3 regions of the Bacillus sp. VA15 genome follow, and region 3 is predicted to be linked to each of the others. Evidence: predicted binding sites of a transcription regulator. Region 3 holds the regulator's gene; each other region holds the start of a gene.
The links. The regulator LexA, encoded in region 3, represses DNA repair genes until DNA is damaged. The targets are predictions, from matches to a motif close to CGAACATATGTTCG.
Positions count from the first base shown of each region.

Region 1 (6,226 bases), on a different contig from region 3:
AAAAAATCCATCATATTTCCTCCTCATATGTTTTTGACAAACAGTACCTTATCTTGGCCCGGGCCATCGTAGTTTGCAAACACTGAGATGCCATTTACCGTTTTGGTGCCCTTTTCAATGTCAAATCCCAATTTTGTGTGATACGCGATTGATACCTTATTCACAGGTGAAGTGACGCATTTTACCCGGGTGCAGCCTCTTTGTTTTACCGTTTCAATAAAGATATCGTATAATTGTTTTCCAATTTGCATTTTTCTGAAATCCGGATGCACACCGGAAAAATGGATGTATGCCGTTTCAGGATCCGATTGCGATTGAAACCCGATTAAAAATCCGGTCATGCTGTTATCTTCAGATGTAATAAAGCTTGTGTCCTGAAAATGCTCAAAAAATAGTCTCGGCAATTTTTCTTTCAGCTGTCTGCCGCCCCACCATTCATTCATTACAGACGTTACCATTTCATAATCTGAAGACGTGATTGTTCGAATATCCATTACGATTTGATCTCCCTCCGTCTGGCAAAACGAATGTCAGCTCTTTTTTTCTCACAATATAAAAATTATATTTTGCCTGACTGGAATTGTAAATGCCTTCTTTCCTGTATCATACGTTTCCAGATTGCCGAGGGAACAATGTTTGGTATTTTTACACATATTTCTCCCCCCAATGCAGGAGGGAGAAACGTTACAGCACAATATCAAGCACCTGATTAAGTTTCAGCTTATAAAGCTGATCCTCGTCTCCTTTTATCCATACTGTTTTTTCAAACTCTTCATAACGGCAGATTTTCCCGGTGCAGCGGACAATTTCACCGTCCTGAAAGCAGCTGACAGTGACATTCTGAGCAAACTCCATCGCGGTGCAAAGCGTTTGATTCATTTCCTCCAGCTTATCAGGATCAAGGATCGGCTTTTGCAGCTTCTGTTTATGGCGCTTTCTCTCAAGCAGGCTTTGTTTATGTTCCGGCAGAAACATCCTGCTCCCTTCCCACAGCAGGTTGCCTCTTTTTAAATGGTCATTCATTTATAGTGCCCTCCTATTTTAGCCGCACGTTCAAATGCCTGGCCTGCCGCTGTCAGTGACGCCGCCCTGATGATGGCTGTGTCGCCGAACCGGTTTTTAATGCCGTCCATCACATAGCCAAGGCTCATTTTCTTTGCATAATCCTGAAATAAATTGAGCTGCCATATGTCATCAGATGAGAGCTGAGACAGATTGACCCCGAGGCGGCGGACAGGCTTCCCGTCCCAAAACGTAAGAAACAGCCGGCATACAGCCTCATATACATCCTGGGTAGAATTCGTCGGCTCCGCCAGCTTCACTTGCCGGTTGAAGCCCGTTGGCCAATCAAAATCAGCACCCCGGCAGCTCACTGACACCGTCTGCCCCATTACCCCAGCGTTTCGGCTTCGCCTGCACACCTCTTCACTCAGTTCCAGCAGCACGACTTTGATTTCTTTGTCAAAGTGTTCGTAGTCTTTCGGGAGAGTCATTCCATGGCCAATCGCCTTTTGTCCGTCCAGAGATGAAGTTGACACAGGAGAATAGTCGATCCCGTTCGCCGTCATCCACAGCACGTGGCCGTTAATGCCCCATTTCTTTTTTAAAAGATCAAGCGGAAAAGCCGCAAGCCCGCCGATCGTGCTGATGCCCATCCGGTTTAAATGATGCTTCATGCGGCTCCCAACGCCAAACATGCTGCCCACCGGAAGCGGCCACATTTCGGTTTTCATATTTTCTTTCGTTAAGGTAAAAATACCGTTCTTATTCTTTTTGGCAAAATTGTCGCACGCGATTTTGGCTAGCGCTTTATTAGGACCGATTCCGACCCGCGCATAAATGCCGATCTCCCGCATGATTCTACCCTGAATGCTGTTTGCGATCTCTTCCGGCGTCCCAAACAGCTTCTGGCTGCCTGTAATGTCCATGAACTGTTCATCGATGGAATACGGCTCTACAAGGTCTGTATACTCCTCTAAAATGGCCGTAATTTGCAGTGATACATCAATATACCGCTGCATACGGGGCCGGAGCACAACAGCTTCAGGGCACTTTTCCTGCGCCTCCCACAGCCGTGAAGCATTCGCCACACCCTTTTGTTTCGCCAGCGGGCAGGCAGCCAATACGACTCCGCCCCTTTTTTCAGGGTCACCCGAAACAATGACGGGCCTATTTTTCAAATGTGGATTTTCCGCTTTCTCTACAGATGCATAAAACGATTGCATGTCAACGAGAAAAATCACTTTTTCTTTCATCATACACACCTCTAAAAAGAACTTATGTTCGTTTTTCTATTATATGCGAAAGTATGTTCGTTTTATACTGGTAAATCATTCTTGTCTGACAGAAAATATGATCCAAGGGTTTGAGAGAAGAAAAACATTTAGTAGAATAAAAGCGAAGCACAAAGATAGGAGAGTCATGATGGAGAAATTTGTCGAAAAAATGATGGGACAGGCACTGCGTCAATACGGCAGAAATGTTGCCATAGATCCGTTAAGCCCATATGAAAAACAAAGCCTGAAAGCAGCCTTAGAAGAGAGACGGGATGAAGAACCCGATGAGGATCTGCATGCGCATATAGAAGATATCATTTATGACTATGTCACAAACCAAGGGCTGTTCTCTTAAACGCAGGCCATAAAAAAAGAAACGTACAGCCCCTCAAAACTGTCTATTCTCAAGCGTGTCATCATTCAGAAGAGACACGGCCCCTTCTGCTGTTCTGCGGCTAATGTCGGCTTTCAGTGTAAATTTTGACCTCATGTCTGGCATCACTGAGCATTTCCGAAACTTGATCCACATCCTGATGGGTTAAATCACTGCCTGTAATGTTTCAAACGGACTTCCGTTTGCTTCCATGTTCTGCCGAATCGCTTTAAAACGCCCGGCATTCCAGCATCAATTAATATTGTGCTTTCACCACAGACATAAGCGCCGGACATATCGTCATTTTCCTTCCGAATGCTTTAACCTCAATTTCAACGATGTAAACTCCGTCAGCCCCGGGTATCCTCCACACATGGTATATTGCAATCCTACAATCAGACATGTTTTGCAGTAAATGTCAATGACGAAATATTTTGAATCCCCCATTGGAGAAGGAAATTTTTTCATATATGATAGAAAAAGATTCTTACATACAGGAGAGAATACGATTCATGAAGAAATGGAAAGATATCCACCCCATCAGCTGGACAATTATCATCGGAACCATTTTCGGCAGAATGGCAACATCGATGAGCATTCCTTTTTTAGCGATTTATTTAACAGCCGTCCAAGGCGCATCTGCTTCCTATGCAGGGCTGGTCATCGCCGCAAGCTCATCAGTCGGCATCCTTGCAAGCTTTTACGGCGGATATATCTCAGACAAATTCGGCAGAAAAAACATGATGCTCGTGTCCATTTTCGGCTGGATGCTGGTATTTGCAGGATTTGCGGCGGCATCTCATCTCTGGGTATTTTTTGTAGTAAACGCATTAAACGGACTTTGCAAATCACTGTTCGAGCCCGCTTCAAAGGCCTTGCTGTCTGATATGACAGAAGAAAAAACGAGACTGCTTATTTTTAATTTACGCTATGCAGCTATTAATATCGGCGTTGTCTTCGGACCGGTGCTCGGCCTGTATTTCGGCTCATCGCAAACGACCGCACCCTTTTTGGTGCCTGCAGTCATTTACGGACTATACGGACTCGTGCTTGCCATCCAATTTAAAAAACATCCATCATCGTCAGCATCAGACCAACCCCGAAATATGAGCGTGCGGGAAGCGTTTATGGTGACGCAAAAGGATCATCTTTTTACAATTGCTTTGGTCGGCATTACGCTATGCACCTTCGGCTACTCACAATTCAGTTCCACATTCCCGCAGTATATGGCGCAGAACCCCTTGATCAGCAATGGAACGAAGCTGTATGGGTTGATGCTGACATTAAACGCAATCGTTGTGTTGGCGACGCAATTTCCCATCGTCCATTTTGCAAAACGTTTTTCGCAGCTTTGCTCCCTGATGCTCGGTAATGTGATGGTTAGTATCAGCATGGCCATTTTCACCATATCACACGGTGTTTCGTCACTTGTGATGATTGTGGTCACATTTACAATCGGCGAAGTGCTTTTATTCTCTATGATGGATTTGTTTGTAGACCAGATTGCAAAACCAGGATTAAAAGGCACTTATTTCGGGGCAATCGGTTTTTCACAGCTCGGAAACGTCATCGGCCCCTGGATCGGGGGTATATGTATAGACCTATTTGGCGCTGGCCGGCCGATTTTTATTTTTTCTGTTCTGAGCGGCATCACCCTGCTCGGCCTGCCATTTTTAGCGTTCGCCTATCGGCAGATGAAAATGGACATCACAAAACACCAAACCAGGCTGGAAAAGCCGCTTTAAATAAAAAAACGGGAGAGAATCAATCTCTCCCGCAACAATGAGGTGATGAACATGAATATAGGCGATATGATGTTTCAGCTTTTCGTATTTATTATGTTTGCCGCTGTCATCTTTGCAGCTGTTACAAGCTTCAAGTATGCGAAGAACCGAAAAGCGCAGCTGGACCGCATTGAGAAAAAGCTTAACAGCCTATCCGAAGATCACGATTAACCGCTTGGAGCAACGAGCTCTACCTTAATCCGGTCCGGATCCTCACAATAGACTGCATAATGCCCGTCTCCTCCGGCAAAAGGATGCCGATCTCGGTACAACACACGATAACCTTTTGCCATCAATTTTTCGGTCATCAGGTCGACTTGAAGCTTGGATTCAGCATGAAATGCGAGATGGTTCAGCCCAACACGGCATCTGTGGTATTCCGGCTCTAGAAACTGCTCTTTCGCCGGCACAATCACAAGGTAAAAACAATCTTTCTTCCAACTGATGCCTGAGCTCCATTTTTGATACTCTTTATAGCCAAGTTCTTTTAGGAACCATCCCCAAAATCGTCGAGACGCTTCCAAATCAGAAACATACAGTTCAATATGATGCACGATATTATACCCGCCTTACCAGCACTTCTTCAACCTTATGCCCGTCTCCCTTACGCAAAATGAGATCTGACCTGAATTTAGTCGGCAAAATATTTTCATATAAATTCGGCCGGTTGACACTCTCCCAAATCGATGCTGCCATTTCGTCAGCCTCCTGATCAGACAAGTCTTTAAATTTATGAAAATAAGAATCGGGATTTTGAAAAGCTGTTTCCCGAAGCAGACGAAAACGCTCTAAATACCAAGTGAAAATCCGGCTTTCGTCCGCATCCACATAAATCGAAAAATCAAAGAAATCGGAAACAAAAATACGCGGATTTTTCCGGTCATCCTCCAGGGTGGGCGACTGAAGAACATTAATGCCTTCAATAATCACAATATCGGCCTGTTCTACAACCTCGAACACACCTTCCTCGCGGTCATAGGTGAGATGGGAATACACCGGGGCCTTTACGCTGTCTTTTCCTGATTTTAAGTCATTCAAAAATTCGAGCAGCGCCTTTACGTCATAGCTTTCAGGAAACCCTTTTCGTGACATCATATTTTTCTTTTTCAGCTCGGCTGTAGGAAATAAAAAACCATCTGTCGTGATAAGGCTCACTTTAGGGCGATCCGGCAAACGCGAAAGCAGCTTCTGCAATATCCGCGCTGTCGTGCTTTTTCCGACTGCCACACTGCCGGCGATGCCGATAATAAACGGAATTTTGGCTGAATGAGGGTGCTTTAAAAAAACATTGACATGCTTATTGCGTTCGGCTGCAGACTTAACATGCAAATGAAGCAGGCGAACAAGCGGAATATAAATCGTTTCCACTTCTTCAACAGATAGATAATCATTCAGCCCTTCCACGGCTTTTGCCTCTTCTTCAGAAACAGCAATCGACAAATGTCCCCCAAAGCCAGACCAAGACTCACGATTGTGTTTTGTATATAAAGTATGTAAATTAAGCTCTTTATTTTTCACTGTTTACACCTGACTCTCTGAAGGTTAAAACCCTTACAAAGATTGTAACGGAAAACCCTTTCACTGTCTGCTTATTTTTTCATTTCGTTTTCAGCAAATCTGCACCAATTCGGTTATACGCAGCCATTTCTTCTTTTGGAACCATGCTTCCTCCCGTTCCCCAGACGACATGTACAGCATGTTCCATCTTATGTTTCTGACTATAGCGTCTTCCTTCTTCAGTCGAAAAGAGCCGAATCGGTCCAAACATGCCGGCAAGAGCAGAGGGCTCTAAA
Region 1 covers NZ_JBVQPQ010000001.1:627,376-633,601, reverse strand. Annotated here, with positions in the region: partial or broken gene AC0DBE_RS03410 (antibiotic biosynthesis monooxygenase family protein) at 1-14, opposite strand, end outside; gene AC0DBE_RS03405 (GNAT family N-acetyltransferase) at 24-494, opposite strand; gene AC0DBE_RS03400 (YolD-like family protein) at 685-1,023, opposite strand; gene AC0DBE_RS03395 (DNA polymerase IV) at 1,020-2,258, opposite strand; gene AC0DBE_RS03390 (YqzH family protein) at 2,425-2,631, shown strand; gene AC0DBE_RS03385 (hypothetical protein) at 2,820-2,945, opposite strand; gene AC0DBE_RS03380 (MDR family MFS transporter) at 3,162-4,394, shown strand; gene AC0DBE_RS03375 (hypothetical protein) at 4,446-4,604, shown strand; gene AC0DBE_RS03370 (VOC family protein) at 4,601-4,987, opposite strand; gene coaA (type I pantothenate kinase) at 4,992-5,951, opposite strand; partial or broken gene dsdA (D-serine ammonia-lyase) at 6,012-6,226, opposite strand, start outside.
Region 1: AC0DBE_RS03395 (DNA polymerase IV) is a predicted target of LexA. The motif match lies at 2,302-2,315, and genes of this name have one in related genera.

Region 2 (6,226 bases), on a different contig from region 3:
AATTGGGAATTCGGAAACAATCTCTGTCCTACCATTTCTCGTCAAAGAAGGATCTGCTGATGGAAGTATACCCCGAGATTGTTGAAGAAGAAGTAGCGTTTATCAATGATTTTTTTGAATCCCGAAAGCATTTGCCAGCCAAGAATCTTATATATGATTTTTTAAAAGAAACGCAGGTGCGCTTTCATGCTATGCCCAATGTAGCCTTTTTGCAGGCGATGTCGTTTAAGGCTCCTGCTGAAGTAAGTGATTTTATTTCAGCCCAGTACCTGATGTTTCTGCATGCTTTGAAAAGCCGGGTTGCACTTGTTTTTAAAGAATCGGACATCACCTGTCCGCCCGAGAAGTGTGCGATAGCCTTCATCACTCTTTTTGACGGTCTGAACATTCAGCTGGTATACGAGAATAAACAATCATTTGAGCGATCTTTAGAGATTTCCTTCGATATTTTTTGGCGAGGGCTGAAGGCGAAAACTTGAAAAATACCAAGGGCGAACAGCCCTTGGTATCCCTTACACGCTACTGATCCAGCTCTTTCATTCGTTTCGTAAGCTCATTGAAAGCCTGATCAAGCTCCTCGTACTCTTTATCATTCGGCGTCATAAAACTGAGCTTTCCCAGCACTTCTTGTCTTTCTGTTTCAAGCTTTAAACGAAGCTCTTCCCGGTCATTTCTTTCTGATGGAACGTTACTCAATTGCTTTTCGATGCCATTGTCCGAGATGACGAGTTTACTGTTTGTTGTTTTTTCGAGAAAGTATCGGTCATGTGAAACCGCCAGCAATGTGCCGCTATAGTGTGACAGTGTTTCTTCCAGTTGTTCGCGTGACGGCAGGTCGAGATGGTTTGTCGGCTCATCTAAAATCAGCACGTCTTTCTCCTCCAGAATATATGCCATCAGCTTGACCTTTACACGTTCACCCATACTCATATGCTTGATTGGCTCAGTCCATTGGGAAGCAGTAAAACCTAAGTGCCTCATCAGATTTTGAACGTGCCCTCTTACTTTGTATGTTTCATTCTCAAATAACTCTTCCGGTGTTTGTTCTAAAGGTAAATCAAACACCTCCTGCGTTAAATAGCCGATATTTGCGGACGGTGACACCCACACACTTCCCTCAGCGGTTTCCTGTCCCAGAATGATTTTCAGTAATGTTGTTTTTCCGCTGCCATTGGGGCCTATGATCGCAACCTTTTCGCCGTGCTGAATTGTAAAATGTGCGTTTTTAAACAGGGTTCTTTCGCCAAAAGCCTTCGTTACATGCTGAACTTCTAAAAAACGTTTTCCTGTTTTTTTGGTTGTATCAATTGAAAAGCGGACAGTATATTCCGGCTCAACGGGTTCCGCCTTTACTTTTTCCAGTTCTTGTTCAAGCCGCTTCCGCTTAGATTTAACCTGGGCATCCGTACGCTTCGCTTTCACACGGTGATATTCTTTAAACCCTTCCTTTTTCGTCGATTGGGCGTGGGCTTTTTCCGACCATGAAGCAAGCTCATTCATTTGTGCTTCAATCCGTTCAACCATTTTTTGCTGCTTTTCATATTCACGCTGCTGGGCGAGTCTTTTCTTTTCTCGGTACTTCATATACCCAGAGTAATTTCCTTTGAATTCAATCAGGGTTTGAGCTTCAAGCGACCATATTTTTGTTGCAGCTTCGTCTAAAAAATAACGATCATGGGAAACAAGAATCACAGTGCCTCTATAACTTTTCAGCTGTTGAATGAGAAATTGCAAGCTTTCTTTATCAAGGTGGTTTGTCGGTTCATCTAATAGTAAAAGATCTGCATCCTCTGATAGTCCTTTCGCCAGCCGTGCTTTCAGTTTTTCACCGCCGCTTAACTGTTGGAAATCCCGGACGGGCACACGCCATTTCTCCAGTAATTTCTTTTCGGCAGGCGTCTGATCCGCAAAGCAATACGACGCGGTTTCCTGTTCAACCAACGTCATTTTTAAACCCTGCCGAAGGATTTGTCCCTGTGCAGGAGATAAGTCATTGTGTATGAGGTGCAGCAGCGTAGATTTCCCAGCGCCATTTTTGCCGATAATCCCAATGATATCTCCCTGCTGAATACTGGCATTTACGTTTTTAAAAACAGTCATATCCTTCACTTCATAGCTTACATTTGTTAATGTTACGATCTCTTTCATTCATATCCCTCGCTTTAAAGGGAGAATAAAAAAATCCTCCCAAATGTGTTGGAAGGATTAGCCGCGCCGTTGCATGATCAAATAAGCTATTATTCATAAATAGCAATGTCGTATATATAGAAAATGGGCAGACTAATCCTATTTTTTCTGATTTGAAATATTGATTTCAAACGGTAAAAATAAGATTAGTTAATCATTGTCCACCCATCATCCCTTCTTGTTTTGATTACACACACTATAGCATAACTTCAAATTCAAAAGCAAAGGTCATTTGTCATTTATTTTCATTAAAAAAACTCCTGCTCTCATTTCTGAGGCAGGAGCTGCGAATCTTATTGATGCTTCGCTTTTCTCACTTTATAAATCACAATCAGCAAAATAAACCAAACCGGCGTGACAAATAAGGAAACACGAGTATCCTGAGCCAATGCCAGCACAACTAGGATAAACGCCAGGAACGCAAGAATCAGGTAATTTGTAAACGGATAAAGCGGAAGCTTAAACTTGTTTGTTTTTGCTAATTCAGGTCTTGTTTTACGGTATTTCATATGGCAGATGACCGTAATACCCCAAATATAGATAAAGCAGACGGTTGAAATGCTTGTGATCAGGGTGAATACGCCTTCTGGCATGATGTAGTTTAACGTAACACCGATTAAAATCACGATAGCTGAAAAGAACAACGCATTTCTAGGTACTTTACGCGGAGTCAGTTTCGCCATTGATTCAGGCGCATTATGATCTTTCGCAAGGGAATAGACCATACGGCTTGTACTGAATACAGCGCTATTGCATGCTGAAGCAGCGGATGTCAGTACAACAAAGTTGATAATGCTTGCTGCCCCGACGATGCCAACCGCGACAAACACCTGTACGAATGGGCTCTCGCTGGGATTGATGACATTCCAAGGATAGATACTCATAATCACGAGAAGAGCACCGATATAGAAAAGCAACACCCGGACAGGGATATTGTTGATCGCCTTAGGGATTACTTTTTCAGGGTTTTCTGTTTCACCGGCTGTCAGTCCGACCAGCTCAATGCCGACAAAGGCAAACACAACCATCTGGAACGATAGGATAAACCCGTGCATGCCATTCGGGAACATACCTCCGTGGCTCCAGAGATTTGTGAAACTGGAGACCCCAGTGCTTGTGGAAAAACCTTTAAATATCATCACAAGGCCAATGACGATCAGTGCCAAAATGGCAATGACTTTAATTAACGCAAACCAAAATTCTAATTCTCCAAAAAGCTTGACGGTTGCCAGGTTCATTATCAGTAATATGATCAGAGCGATTAAGCCGGGCACCCATTGCGGCACACCCGGGAGCCAATATTGAGTGTAGAGCCCGACGGCTGTCAGATCAGCCATTGCAATCGAAATCCAGCAGAACCAATAGGTCCAGCCGGTGATAAAGGCTGCCATATCGCCTAAATAGTCTTGTACAAAATCAACAAAAGAGTGATAGTTCAAATTCGATAACAGCAATTCACCCAGAGATCTCATAATTAAAAAGCAAATGATCCCTGTGATCATGTAAGCAAATAGAATAGACGGTCCAGCAAAATGAATCGATTTTCCGGAGCCGAGAAATAAGCCCGTTCCAATGGCTCCGCCGATGGCGATGAGCTGGATGTGCCTGTTTTTCAAGCCTCTCTCCAATTTTTGCTGATTTATATTGTCTTTCGTCATGTCGTCTGTCACTTTGTGTGTTCCTCCATTGAAAAATTGTTTATTGAGTCAGCAATATATTTTTAATGATTATTATAACACTAAAATTTATATCTTTTTTACTATACAGAAAATATGAAAAGAAATTTTAATGTTTTTGAACGTTCCATCATAAAAAAAGCGGCTCACTTAGGAGCCGCTTTCTTTTATGCCATTTCTGTTTTTTTCATGTACAGGTAGAGCCCATAATCTGTCGGAGCGGATGGGTAGCCTGTCTGCCGCAGCATTGCTGTGATATTGCCGCGGTGGTAAGTCCCGTGATTGACAACGTGGGGAACCAGCTCAGAAACAGTCGTTTTCATAATTCCGCCTGAGGGGTTTTGAATCTGAAGGGGCTTATTGAGCTGTTCTTTTTGCTGTAAAAATAATGTATAGCGCTCGGATAACGTCAGAAACAGGGCTTCCATTTCCTCCATTTCTTTTGCCTCTGTCTGTTCTTTGAGCTGTTCAGCTAATGCCAAAGCATCGGTCATGCTTTGGCCGGAAAACACTTCAATCCAGCCGAGATCAGAAAGATAAACATGAGACAACACATGGGATATCGACGGAAACACGCTTTGAATTTCTTGGCGATATACTTCTTTTGGAAGCTCTTTTAATCGGTTGAATATTTGCTGATTGGCCCAGACGTTATATTCATACAATTGTAATGAAAAATCTGACATGTTAAATTTCCCCTTTCGTGTTTCTAATGTCTATTATACACGAACAAGCGTTCTTGATAAGGTGTTCGTAAATAAAATATGTTGACAGATATAGTTTAGGGGTATAAACTAATTGGCATTGATCATAAAGTTTAGAGGGGTAAACTATAATGAGGAGGGGAAGATGTTGAATGAACAAAAGCTATGTCAGGCAATAAACCTGTTTGTGGAAGTATTACTTGAAGGGACAGAGTTTGTGCATCATGAAATCAATCAGGATGTCTTCAAGCATATCTCAAGGGAACAGGCAGACCTGTTAAAAATTTTAAAAGTCAAGGGCCCAACCTCTCCTGGCAGCCTAGCCATGTATCAAAATGTACATAAAAGCGCGATTTCTAACAGACTGAAAAAGCTGCTCGATAAGGGATTGGTTGAATGGGATGACTGTCCGGCGAAAAGTGATAAGCGCTCTAAGCTTATTAACATCACAACCAGCGGTGAAACCATATTGGAAGAATTAGATTCTGCCATTTTTAACGCTCTCAAAGAGCTGATCGATGATATAGATGAGAAACACTTAAATTCTATCATAGAGATATTCACCATTCTAAAAAGCAAATTTAAAGGAGGAGATTCTGCAGAATGAGAGCAATCATCAAATTCAAGTGGGCAATTGCAGCGGTTATATTAGTACTTACCGTCGTTTTGAGTTTGTTTTCTCCGAACTTAACGGAGCTGGCCAATCAAAAGGGGCAGGCCCAGCTTCCTGCAGATGCTGTTTCAGAAAGAGCAAATGCCATTTTAAAACAAGCGGGAGAAGACAATAATTCGATCAGTATAGTCTTTACATTAGACCACGCTTTGAAGGAAGAAACAGAGGATCAGCTCCGGACAATGATCGATAAAGTCAAAAAGATCGACGGTGTAGAAGAAGTAACATCTCCTCTGACAGCGGAAAAAGAAGTCAAAGACCAATTGATTTCAAAAGACAAGAAAACGCTTCTTATTCCTGTCACGATTACAGGTTCTGATAAAAAAGCGGAAAAAATCGCGGATGACATTTATAAAATCGTTCCTGATGATTTGACTGCATATATTACGGGAGCCTCTCTCATCAATCAGGATTTCGCTCACAGCTCAGAGGAAGGGCTCAAGAAAACGGAAGTGATCACAGTCTGCTTGATCATCGGTTTACTGCTGATCGTGTTTCGATCTGTTGTGACGCCTTTTATCCCGATTGTAGTTGTCGGTTTCTCTTATCTGATCAGTCAATCCATACTGGGCATCCTTGTGTACAATGTTGATTTTCCTATCTCGACGTTTACGCAAACCTTCTTAGTCGCCATCCTGTTCGGGATCGGAACAGATTACTGCATTCTGCTTCTTACCCGATTCCGTGAAGAGTTAGCAAACGGGCATGACAAAAAAGAAGCGGCGCTTATCGCTTACCGTACAGGGGGAAAAACCTTATTTATCAGCGGATTTGCGGTATTGATCGGATTTTCCGCCTTAGGATTTGCAAAGTTTGCGATTTTCCAATCTGCAGTAGGAGTCGCAGTCGGTGTAGGGATCTTAATGGTCATCCTCTATACACTGCTTCCATTATTTATGGTAACGTTGGGTGAAAAATTATTTTGGCCTTCTAAGAAAGTGCTGTCGCACAGTGACAACAAATTATGGGCGTTTCTCGGCAGGCAT
Region 2 covers NZ_JBVQPQ010000003.1:26,967-33,192, reverse strand. Annotated here, with positions in the region: gene AC0DBE_RS09870 (TetR/AcrR family transcriptional regulator) at 1-479, shown strand, start outside; gene vmlR (ABC-F type ribosomal protection protein VmlR) at 520-2,148, opposite strand; gene AC0DBE_RS09860 (amino acid permease) at 2,481-3,857, opposite strand; gene dinB (damage-inducible protein DinB) at 4,031-4,549, opposite strand; gene AC0DBE_RS09850 (MarR family transcriptional regulator) at 4,716-5,174, shown strand; gene AC0DBE_RS09845 (MMPL family transporter) at 5,171-6,226, shown strand, end outside.
Region 2: dinB (damage-inducible protein DinB) is a predicted target of LexA. The motif match lies at 4,590-4,603, and genes of this name have one in related genera.

Region 3 (6,226 bases):
CACCCATCGCAAATTCACGAACACCGAACCAGAAGTTTTTGCCTGAGTAATCAACCGCTGTAAAATCACCGGCATTTTTAATTGTCGTTTTGTTTGATCCCGCTAGGTCAGCAGATCCTCCGACAAAGAATGGAATTTTTTTCGCAAGTCCGTTGAGAACTTCACCGGAAGAGGCACGGGATGCCAGGCTGCTTCCTTTTTCATAAACAGGAACCTCTTGATCCCAGTCCTTCGGAAGCTCTCCTTTGATTGCCAGCTCAAGCTGTTCAGCAAGTTCAGGATAAACTTCTTTATATTTAGCGAATTGAGCATTCCATTCTTGTTCTTTTTTCTCGCCTGATTCTTTAACCACTGCAGCAAAATGCTCATATACTTCTGACGGTACGTAGAAATCTTCTTCATATGTCCACGCGTAAGCTTCTTTTGTTAACTTGCTTTCCTCTTTACCAAGCGGAGCACCGTGAACACCGGATGTGCCAGCACGGTTAGGTGAACCGAAACCGATAGTCGTTTTCACTTCAATTAATGTAGGTTTCTTTTCATTTTGGCGTGCTTTTTCGATAGCCGCTGTTAATTCTTCGATATTGTTTCCATCCTCAACATAAAGAACTTCCCAATTCATTGCTTCAAAACGCTGTTTTGCGTTTTCAGAGAATGAACGGTCGAGATCTCCATCAAGAGAGATGTCATTAGAATCGTATAATACGATCAGACGGCCAAGCTGAAGATGGCCTGCGAGTGAAGCAGCTTCGGAAGAAATGCCCTCCATTAAATCACCATCACCGCAAATACTGTATGTATAATGATCGACTACGTTAAATGAATCGCGGTTGTAAGTTTCTGCTAAATGGCGTTCAGCGATAGCCATTCCGACCGCCATGGCAATTCCTTGGCCGAGCGGACCTGTTGTCGCATCAACACCAGCAGTATGTCCGAATTCAGGATGTCCAGGTGTTTTGCTGCCCCACTGGCGGAATCCCTTAAGATCTTCGATGCTAAGATCAAACCCGCTTAAATGAAGCATGCTGTATAAAAGTGCTGATCCGTGTCCAGCAGATAAAACAAAACGGTCACGGTTAAACCAGCCAGGGTTTGCCGGACTTACGTTCATAAATTTTGTCCACAGCGTGTATGCCATTGGAGCGGCCCCCATTGGCATCCCTGGGTGACCAGAATTTGCTTTTTCAATAGCGTCTATTGACAGTGTGCGAATGGTAGCAACTGATTTCTTTTCAATTGTATCCATAAAAATCCCCTTCCTTATGTGTTGTACCCTTACATCATAAATGTCTGACGACTTTTTCTCAACTGTTTCAGCTTAAATTTGAGAGAAACTTGTTGAATTTTGTCACATAAGAGTTTTGCTTATAGTATATGCAAAAGAGGAATACGATATTTCCGTATTCCTCTTATATTAGTGAAGTTTGTTATTTTGTTGTTCTTTTTTTAGCTTTTCTGGTGTTACATCATTGCCTTCTGGGTCTATGATTTTCACACTTTTTAACGTGTTTTTCATAGAAGAGCGAAAACCTTTCAAGTACTCTTGACGAAGCTTTTGCTGTTCGGCTTTTTCTTCTTCTGTCATAACGCCAGCTTTGGCTTTAGCAGCAAGTTCATTAATTCTGGCAATTTTAGCGTTTGAAATCATGTTAAACTCCTTTATTGCATTTTGTCTATATAGTACTAGATCAAAAAGAGTTTTACAACTGATTCACTCGGCTGTCTCGTCATTCTCTATGTATTCCTGATACCGCCGGTGGACGGTCGCTTTAGACACATCATAGCCAAACCCTCTTAGCGTTGCGGCAATTTCTGCGAACGTCAGTTTATTCGCTCTTAGGCGGACGATCTCTGAGATTGGGACCTCTATTCTTTCCTTTCCGCTGTTTTCATGTTGGTTTTTCAGGTTTTTTTGCGGTTTAAAACCGTTTTTTACTGCACGCTTCATTCCCCGCTTGATTTTCATATTGTGAATTTTCCGCTGGTACTCTTCCACAATGCTGACGATCTCCAGCACCATCGAGTCAGCCTCCGATAACTCCAGTTCACCTCTGTGAGCCGTTGTATAGACTTTCACATCTTCTCTGTAGATACAATGGAGCAGGGCGATTTTTGCATTTCCCCGACCGAGCCTAGTCTCATCCTGAACCAAAATAACATCAATTCCCGAATTCTTGATCTCATCAAGCAGCTCAAATACACCGTCTCGATCCATTTCATATCCGCTGGCTTTTTCAGAAATCACTTTGACGACTTCCATGCCGTTCTCGGCTGCAATGGCCGTTAGCTCCTCCACCTGCCGCTTTAATGAAGTTTCCTGCTGTTCTTTATTTGTGCTTACGCGGGCATATATGAGTGCTTTCATTTTTTCTATCTTTCCTCTCTATCTTACAGTTGCCAATTCATATGCATCCTGATGCTTCTTTTTCAATGGAATCACCAACTCATCTCCCGGCTGGATATCAGACGTCTGAAGATGATTTTTATCAGCTACCCATTCAATAAAATCGTTTTTGTTTATCTTTTTTGTATCTGCTACCTGATCAGCAATTGACCAAAGTGTGTCGCCTTGCTGGACTTCTATTTTAGCATACTGATTAAGTTCCTGACCGCTGCTTGTATATGACAGCAAAAGGATAACCGCGCTCAAAATCACTGAGAATAGACCGACAAAAATAATAGATTCTTTACTCATGATCATAACCTCCAACAGGAATGTTTGTTCGCTTTTTTATAATTTCAGTATATACGAACAAACGTTTCTGTCAATTGTTTTTTCGAACCTATGTTTGTACTGTAAGGAAAATCATGCTATAATCTTCTTAAAATCGACGTTTTGAGGTGCGAAAAATGACGAAGCTATCAAAAAGGCAACTTGATATCCTCCGTTTTATTAAAGCAGAGGTTAAATCAAAAGGATATCCGCCTTCCGTGAGAGAAATCGGAGAGGCTGTTGGGCTTGCGTCCAGCTCAACTGTCCACGGCCATTTGGCCCGTTTGGAAACAAAAGGGCTGATCAGACGGGATCCGACAAAACCTAGAGCAATAGAAATACTTGATGAAGAAGTAGACATTCCGCAAAGTCAGGTCGTTAATGTACCGGTCATCGGGAAAGTCACGGCGGGATCTCCTATTACAGCAGTAGAAAATATTGAAGAATATTTTCCGCTTCCTGACCGTATGGTTCCTCCGGACGAGCATGTGTTTATGCTGGAGATTATGGGAGACAGTATGATTGATGCTGGTATTCTCGATAAGGATTATGTCATCGTTAAACAGCAAAATACAGCGAACAACGGGGAAATTGTAGTTGCGATGACAGAAGATGATGAAGCTACGGTAAAACGTTTCTATAAAGAGGATACTCACATTCGCTTACAGCCTGAAAACCCAACGATGGAACCTATCATCTTGCAGAATGTCAGCATTCTAGGGAAAGTGATTGGCGTGTTCAGAACCGTCCATTAACCTATTGATCTATCAAATGCATGAAATAACCCCCTCTTCCTTTATGGAGAGGGGGTTTATTGTACAAAAAAGCAGGCTCGCCCTGACTTATGGGTGCGAGCCTGAATAGGAGGAAAAAGAACATCATGTTTACACCATAATTATCCACCAAACAATTGTTGAAGTCAAGAAATTTTCTTTCCTTCAGGAAACTTTTATCTGAATATTGTCCGTTTAAAATATTAGACGTTATGTCCTTAAAAATGTTTCATTTTCTTAGGTCGTGGAATGACGTGGCTTCATGTTTATGTAAGGAGCGCGGCAGTAATTGAATTTTAATGAAAATTTAGTACATAGTGTAGTTGGTTCAACATTTTCTAAAAAAACAGCTCACTTCTCTTGATCAACGTGAGCTTCAATCAAAATGAAAATATTGTATACCATAACTGCCCTTTACCCGAACACTCGTGCAGTTTTCTGAGTGTTCTTCTGCTAATATACGGTATCGGTGAAATGGATCGATAGAAACCTTATCCTGAGCACTAAAATCAAACCAGCTGCCGCTGAATTGCTTCGTGCTCAGTGTGGTATATTCTCCCGTAAGCCCCATTCGCTGAAGTTTAATCTCAACTGAACAAGTATTGGCTCCCAAGATCGTAAACTGATAGCCTAAAATATAGTCGATCGCCGGGACATCACTGATATTTTCCAGAACAAACGATTTTGTGCTGTCATTTAAAATAAAGTCTGTTTTGTGATCAAAATCTAAAGCTGACACATGGGTACTGCCAATGCCAAAAAAACACATCAAAACTGCTGTTAAGCCTAAGATTTTTATTTTCAATTACACCCCTCCTTTACCACATTTTAACCCTACATGAGATTTATGTATATGTTCTGTGTAATATAAAGAGGTCGTTTCAATCATAAAAATCCATATGCGTTTTTTCCTGTTTATAATAACGAAGCCTGTCTTGAAGGGTTCCGGTATGAAATTCAAACTTGTGGCCGTCAGGGTCGGTAAAATAAATTGATTTTCGATCGCGTTCATCTCGTTCTCTGCCAGGCAGAATATTGACATGAAGCGTTTTTAATTTTGCTGACATTTCCTCAAACTCTTGATCTTCAATAGTAAATGCAATATGGGTATAAGACGCCTTAATGTCATTTCTCGGAATGTCAGGTTCTTCATTAAGCGCAAGCCAGATGCCATTTAAATCAAAATATGCTGTTGTTTTTCCCTTTACCAAAAGTTTGGCATCAAACACTTTTTGATAAAAATCAATCGATGTATACAGATGAGAAACTGAAAATAATAAGTGATTGATTCCTTTTACCTTCACAAATCATTCCCCCTTGAAAGCTGATCATCCATATGTACGACTTTTTTCCAAAAAAGTTTCATGCAGTCAGCAAAAAATACCAGTGTAAACAAAATCGGATTGTTTAAAATAATGATTGTCGAATTGAATTACTTATGTTTTTATAATTTGTTTACAGCCAAGGGTTTTCTTCAAAAATAACAATTTAGGTGGTCAAATGAAACATATCATTGCTCTTGCTTCAAAGGTTGCTTTCACTCTCGCCCTTTTATATGTGATTTTGGACAGAGTCTATCACGCGCCCTTTTTAAGTGTAATGTTTATTGCACTTTTCCTAGGTTTTGTTTCCTATCTATCCGGTGACATGCTCGTCCTTCCGCGAACAAACAATATTACAGCTTCATTGGCTGACTTTGGACTTTCATTCGTTATTCTTTGGGTCTTTGTTTTAACCCAAACAAGAAATGATTTCCCACCGTTTGCAGCTGCTCTACTTTCCGCCCTCTGTCTTACTGTTTTTGAATACTTTTTTCATCGGTATTTGCTAAAAAATGTGCTGGATGAAACCTTCCGAAATGAACTGTCAGCCAGGGATAACACACTGCAGTATCAAACAGAAGCCGCAGACGAACTGTTTCCTGACGTTACGAATGAGAAGCATGAGGAATAGGAGGCTTAGCGCCTCCTATTTTTCAGTAGCTATTATTGATAAAACGGGACATCACTTCTGTGAAATCATAAAACCTCTCATTTTGAGTAACAGATCTGCTTTTTAAAGAAAAAACGCCGAACAAAGATCTTCTAAAACCTGTGCTCATTTCTAACTGGATACTCAAACCTGTTTTTGATTTATTTGCGATGTTATTCGGACTTACGCCTGCATGCGGATGGTCCATACCGAGCAATACAGCAGGAAAACCGGCATTTTGCAGTTTTTCAACTAAATCTGACGCTCTTACACGATCTGTACCGCCGACTTCGATCTGCTGATCTTCTTCTGCATATCCGTGCAATGAAATGACATATTCATGACTTCCCGTCATTTTCAGGGCCCGAGGCTCATCAAAATGCGTGCTCGTAATATGCAGCACTGAGTTTCCTGACGATTTTAAGCCTTCAAATAAATACATCGAGTACTCTTTGCTGAGCTCTCTCGCTATTTCACTTGTCCCGCCTTCAATACCTCCTCCGTGAATGGCTAAAACAAGAACAGGACTGCCGGTTTCTTTCGTAACAATGCCGTAATCAGAAGGATCTTCATTGTTTTTTAATTCCTCAAAATTCTGATATACATCTTCAGCATATATTGAAGAAATCGGAGTAAATACCATAAAAATAAACAATAATTTTACAATTTTAAGAGTTGATGGAAAACGTTTGGCTATGTTACAATCAACATGCTTCAAGGAATGGAGCAAACGGCGGAGCAGGGATACTTTGGCCGGTTTCATCTACTC
Region 3 covers NZ_JBVQPQ010000002.1:95,474-101,699, forward strand. Annotated here, with positions in the region: gene tkt (transketolase) at 1-1,246, opposite strand, end outside; gene AC0DBE_RS05680 (DUF896 domain-containing protein) at 1,415-1,648, opposite strand; gene AC0DBE_RS05685 (YneB family resolvase-like protein) at 1,712-2,365, opposite strand; gene yneA (cell division suppressor protein YneA) at 2,384-2,701, opposite strand; gene lexA (transcriptional repressor LexA) at 2,851-3,468, shown strand; gene AC0DBE_RS05700 (hypothetical protein) at 3,863-4,291, opposite strand; gene fosM (FosM family fosfomycin resistance protein) at 4,368-4,790, opposite strand; gene AC0DBE_RS05710 (YndM family protein) at 4,987-5,439, shown strand; gene AC0DBE_RS05715 (poly-gamma-glutamate hydrolase family protein) at 5,462-6,220, opposite strand.